2 linked regions of the Flammeovirga yaeyamensis genome follow. The main gene of each other region encodes a partner of the protein of the gene in region 2 in a complex. Links are inferred from orthologs where the notes say so. Each region holds a gene or a part of one and is shown on either strand. Other genes may lie near its edges.

Region 1 (2,916 bases), 210 kb from region 2 along the record:
TACTTTAATGTCAGAAGGTTGACATCCAAATTCATTGTTCATACCCTCAATTCCTTTTGTGAGAATTTTAAGTTCAGTGCCTTTCCAACCAGAATGAATTGCACCTATCACTTTTTGTATGGGATCGAATAATAGGATTGGAGTACAGTCTGCTGCTAACGTAAGTAAACCTACGCCTCTAACATTGGTAATTAAGCCATCAGTTTTAGGAAAAGGAAGAGGACTCGATATCAAGTCCTCTAAATTATCTTCTTTGATAATGCCAATAGTATTGGTATGTTGTTGATCTCCAATAAAAAGATGATCACAACCTAAAGCTTCTTTTACTCTTTTCCTGTTTTCCAGAACATCTTCTTTTTTGTCATGTGCTAGATTCCCAAGATTTAAAGAATCAAAAGGAACCTGACTCACTCCACCATTCCTAGTGGTAATAAAATGATGAATAGGCTCATCTTTTAAAAGTGAAAAGGAAAGAGTTTCAAGCATTTTAGTTATTTACTATTGTGTGCATAAATCTGATCAATACTTATTGTGCCTTCGTAAATTGCTTTACCCACAACTACTGCAGGAATACCTGCTTCGTCCAATTTTGTGAGGTCATCAAATTTACTTACACCGCCACTTGCAATCAATTCCATATCTGGAAATTCAGCAATTATTTCTTGGTACAAAGCGGTATTAGGTCCTTGCATCATACCATCTTTAGAAATATCAGTACAAAGCACTTTAGTAATTCCTTTAGAAGTATAGTTTTTCAAGAAATCAAAAAGTGGCAATTGACTGTCTTCTTGCCAGCCGCTAACAGCAATTTTTTTGTCTTTTGCATCAGCAGCTAAAATCATACGTTCAGCTCCAAATTTTTCAATCCAGCTGACAAATTTATCTTCTGCTTTTACCGCAATAGAACCACATGTGACCATTTCAGCACCATGATCGAATACTTTTTGCAAGTCTTCATCAGATTGGATACCTCCTCCAAAATCAACTACTAAATTGGTGTTTTTAACAATACGTTCTAAAACAGGGTAGTTCACTACCTTTTTCACTTTAGCACCGTCCAAATCAACCAAATGCAAACGTTTTATTCCTGCATCTTCAAATTGTTTTGCAATGTCTAAAGGATCTTTTGCATATACTGTTTTTTGAGCATAATCGCCCTGTGATAACCTTACTAGTTGACCGTCGATAAGATCAATAGCCGGAATAATTTCTAATCGTTTGCTCATTTTAGCACTCTGTAATGAAGTTTTGAATAATTTTTTGTCCTACATCTCCACTTTTTTCAGGGTGGAATTGAGCAGCATAAAAATTGTCTTTATGAAGAGATGCACTGTATGGATGTACATAGTCAGTCACTGCAATAGTTTCTTCACACAACTCAGCGTAATAACTGTGTACGTAATAGACATAATCATTATTCTCTAACCCTGTATACAAAGGTGTTTTTAGATCATGAATATTGTTCCACCCCATATGAGGGACCTTTAAACTATCACTTTCAAATTTCTTGACATGAGTATCAAAAATACCTAGACAATCGGTATCTCTTTCCTCAGAATGTTGACACATTAATTGTAATCCAAGACAAATGCCAAGGGTAGGTTGTTTTAATTCTTTAATCAGTACATCTAGATTTCTAGCTTTTAGATAATCCATTGCTGATTTTGCTTCGCCAACACCAGGGAATATCACTTTATCCGCAGATAAGATTTCCTCTTTTTGGTCTGTTAGAATAGGTTCAATGCCAATACGTTGTAATGCATATCTTACTGACTGTACATTACCGGCATTGTATTTAATGATAGCAACTTTCATCGATTAGCTATTTTGTGATGCTTCTGTTTACTTTTAAAAAGTAAAATCAGTAAAGCTTTAAACGAAAGTCAAAATTACAATACTTTCCAAAGAATGAAAATAGATGAGTTGATTTCATAAAAAAACGGCTTATTTATGATGATATTTTACATAAATAAGCCGTTTTGTTATAGAATTGTCTGCTATCTAAAATGTCAAATACATTGCAGAATAAGGGGCGATACTTATGGATGAACCACTTTCTTTTGCCTTATCCAACGAAATACTCACACTTTGTCCGGATAATAAATCTTTTGTTTTGACTTCATCTAAATTAGATACTCCAATAGCATCAATAACAATCGATGGAATGATTAAGTCCAGCTCCATTTCTTGATCTGAGAAATTGGTTATTACAAGGACTCTTTCGCTCTCATCAAATCTAATGAAGCTATATACTTTATCAGTATTGTATTTAGCATTTGTGCGGTTAAATTGCTGAAGATCGATAAGCTTACCACTTCGAATAGCGGAAGACTCAGTAGAAGCTTTGATAATATCCTTATACTGTTTTCTTAATGTTCTTTGTTCTGCAGATAATTGGCCGCCATCATATTTATGATTGTTCACCCATTTTTGATGTTCAGGAACACCCCAATAATCAAAAATTGTGGTTCTTCCATCATCTCCACTAAAGCCTGAAACATTTTTCCCAGGTTCTCCCACTTCTTGACCGAAATAAATCATCACAGGGCCACTACCTAATGCAGCACTTACGGCCATTCCAGGTATGCCTAATTGTGGATCGTTTGAAAACTCTTTAGAAGCAATTCTTTGCTCATCGTGATTTTCTAAAAAGCGAAGCATGTGGTTATTAAATCCATCCATCTCTTTCCAAACCTTTGTCAAGTGAGAAAGAGAAGAACCCTCACGATCCTCCATAACTGCACGTAAAGTATCATAAACACCTACTTTGTCGTAGAGGTAATCAAATTTTCCATTGAAGATATAATTTTCGTATTCTTTAGGATTGTACACCTCTGCAATGAATCGGATATTAGGATTGATTTTTTTGATTCTTGGAATCATCCAGCCCCAATATTCTACAGGAACCATTTCAGC
Region 2 (2,834 bases):
ATAGAACTATAAAGACAATCATATCAACAGCTCTTTCGATCAGAACAGCACCAAAAGAAGTTTTTGCAGGAATTCCAGATAATTTTTGTAGAATACCACAGCGGAAGAATTCTCCAAATCTAGGTAGTACAGTATTTCCAGCGTAGCCACTCATTGTAGCCATAAATAAGTTCGATGGACTAGTTTTTAAATTTAGTGGCTTCAACATTAAACCCCATCTTAAGCCTCTAATATAATGACTAAATAAGGCAAAGCTAGCTGAGACAAAAAGCCATTGCCAATGTGAATTTAAGATAGTGTGTTTTATATCTCCTAAGTCTTGTCCTTTAAGTACATACCAAAGTAACGCACCGGCTAAAAAGAAGGAGAAGATATATTTAAGAATTTCTTTTAATTTCATTACGATAATGCCCTTTCTTAAAGTATACTGAAGAATTGAAAGGTTTTTTAAAAAATTTCTTCAATATAAAATAAATTTGCCAACTTAATCATAAAAAAATCAAGTTGGCAAAAATAAAATTTTATGTAAAAAGGATTAATCCTCTAGTTTATTATCATCATTAGGGAAGACCAATTTTGGTTTGTATTCCTTAGCTTTCTTTTGCTTCATAAGTGCATAAGAAATTAAAATAAGGACATCACCCACCTGAACTTTACGAGCTGCAGCACCATTTAAACAAATGATTCCGCTACCTCTTTCTCCTGTAATTACATAAGTTTCGAAGCGTTCGCCGTTGTTGTTATTAACGATCTGAACTTTTTCGCCTTCAATTATGTCGGCTGCTTCCATTAAATCCTCATCCACTGTAATACTGCCTACATAATTTAATTCGGCTTGAGTAACCTTTACTCTGTGGATTTTCGATTTTAAAACTTCAATATACATGGTTAGTGTTATTATTCTTTATGTATGATAGAGGTATTGAAAAGTAATACAAACAAATATACGAAACTTAAAAGCAGAAGTTCATTCTAAGTGCTTGATATACAATTAATAAACCTAAATTCATCAAAAGTTTGTTCTTTTTGTGGATGCAATAATAAAACAAAATTGTTAAATGAACAATCAAGATCTAATTTGATATTAACAAATTTCGTGAATGAATGTTCATCGCCCTGTAAATTAATGAGTAATTCTTACCTCGACATCATTTTCTCTTAAATGTTGCTTTAGGTCAGGAATACTGATCTCCTTAAAGTGAAAGATACTAGCAGCCAAAGCAGCATCAGCGGCATTCTGAGAGAACAAATCAATAAAATGCTCTTCTAAGCCCGCACCACCTGATGCAATCACAGGAATATTTAAACTTGTCGATATTTCCTTTGTTAATTCTATGGCAAAACCTGCTTTGGTTCCATCATGATCCATAGAAGTTAAAAGAATTTCTCCTGCTCCTCTTTCTTGGCATTCATGTACCCAAGGAATAGTTCTTAATTCAGTAGGAGTTCTACCACCTCTAACGTGTACAATATGTTCGCCATCGACATAACGAGTGTCTACTGCAACAACAATACATTGTGCACCAAATTCATTACTTAATTCATTAATTAATTCAGGTCTCTTTACGGCAGAAGAGTTGATGGAAACTTTGTCCGCACCAGCATTTAACAAAGCAGAGACGTCTTCAACTGTAGAAATACCACCACCCACAGTAAATGGAATATTTACTTGTGCAGCTACTTTCTGAACTAACTCAATTAATGTTTTTCTTTTTTCGACTGTAGCAGTAATATCAAGAAAGACTAACTCGTCTGCTCCTTGATCAGAATAGATCTGTGCTAGCTCTACAGGATCCCCTGCATCTCTTAATTCTACAAAGTTGACACCTTTCACAGTTTTACCGTCTTTGATGTCCAAACAGGGAATTATTCGTTTTGTTAGCATAAAGGTAGATTTTGGAAAAAATACAAATATAGACGAAGTTTTTAATAAACTATAGATATTTTTACTTTAATTACTTTTTGGTGATTTTATCCATTTTTTATGATGTAATTTCTATAAATAAGGTTAGTTTTGCATCCCGAGTGTTAAGACATGTTTTTTAAAGAATAGCAAAATGCCTAAGAAGAATCACATTAAATCGGTACTTATCATCGGGAGTGGACCAATCGTAATTGGACAAGCCTGCGAGTTTGATTACTCAGGAACTCAAGCATCTCGTTCCCTACGAGAAGAAGGTATCGAAGTAACCTTGATTAATTCGAATCCAGCGACGATTATGACGGACCCTGTAACAGCGGACAACGTCTATCTTCGCCCTCTAGAGAAAAAATCCATCATTGAAATTCTTGAAAAGCATGATATAGATGCTGTACTACCAACAATGGGTGGTCAGACAGCACTTAATTTAGCGATTGATTGTCAAGAAGCAGGTATTTGGGAAGACTACGGTGTAGAGATCATCGGTGTAGATATCGATGCCATCCAAACTACAGAAGACCGTGAGTTGTTCCGTCAGAAAATGCTTGAGCTTGGCGTAAGTGTGTGTAAAGGACGTACTGCAAAATCTTTCCTTCAAGGTAAAGAGATTGCTCAAGAAATTGGATTCCCACTAGTTATCCGTCCATCATTTACCCTTGGTGGTTCAGGTGGTGGATTTGTAAATTCACCAGACGAATTCGAGAAAGCATTAAAAAGAGGTTTGGAGATGTCTCCAGTACACGAAGTGCTTATCGAGCAATCTATTTTAGGTTGGAAAGAATACGAATTGGAATTGTTGAGAGACGACTTAGGTAATGTAATCATTATCTGTTCGATCGAAAACTTTGACCCAATGGGTGTTCATACAGGTGACTCGATCACAGTTGCTCCAGCACAAACGCTTCCAGATACA

What was found.
Region 1: the proteins of hisF (region 2) and hisH are in contact, whole or in part, in a crystal structure (PDB 6RU0), measured with the Thermotoga maritima proteins. The link is inferred for Flammeovirga yaeyamensis from one-to-one orthologs. Residues at the interface, in WP_004080486.1 of Thermotoga maritima: Met1, Leu2, Ala3, Arg5, Ser40, Glu41, Asp45, Glu46, Ala70, Glu71, Ile73, Asp74, Ile75, Pro76, Phe77, Asp98, Lys99, Ser122, Gln123, Glu161, Thr195, Leu196, Asn247, Arg249, Glu251; in WP_004080484.1 of Thermotoga maritima: Asn15, Arg18, Arg22, Arg117, Leu118, Pro119, His120, Met121, Gly122, Trp123, Asn124, Asn134, Gly135, Tyr136, Tyr138, Val140, Tyr158, Glu180, Lys181, Ser182, Ser183, Lys184, Ile185.

What each region holds. Positions count from the first base shown.
Region 1 is NZ_CP076132.1:1,802,877-1,805,792, forward strand. The notes cover bases 22-2,916. They hold hisH (imidazole glycerol phosphate synthase subunit HisH), read right to left. Parts: upstream 1,816-2,916; coding sequence 1,228-1,815; downstream 22-1,227. Other genes in these bases: pgeF (peptidoglycan editing factor PgeF), read right to left, coding at 22-486; hisA (1-(5-phosphoribosyl)-5-[(5-phosphoribosylamino)methylideneamino]imidazole-4-carboxamide isomerase), read right to left, coding at 492-1,226; KMW28_RS06960 (alpha-amylase family glycosyl hydrolase), read right to left, coding at 2,002-2,916. Outside these bases: more of pgeF, read right to left, coding at 1-21. UniProt on the Escherichia coli protein: IGPS catalyzes the conversion of PRFAR and glutamine to IGP, AICAR and glutamate. The HisH subunit catalyzes the hydrolysis of glutamine to glutamate and ammonia as part of the synthesis of IGP and AICAR.
Region 2 is NZ_CP076132.1:2,014,646-2,017,479, forward strand. Bases 5-2,817 are described here. They hold hisF (imidazole glycerol phosphate synthase subunit HisF), read right to left. Parts: upstream 1,886-2,817; coding sequence 1,124-1,885; downstream 5-1,123. Other genes in these bases: KMW28_RS07865 (lysylphosphatidylglycerol synthase transmembrane domain-containing protein), read right to left, coding at 5-400; panD (aspartate 1-decarboxylase), read right to left, coding at 536-886; carB (carbamoyl-phosphate synthase large subunit), read left to right, coding at 2,058-2,817. In the rest of the region: more of KMW28_RS07865, read right to left, coding at 1-4; more of carB, read left to right, coding at 2,818-2,834.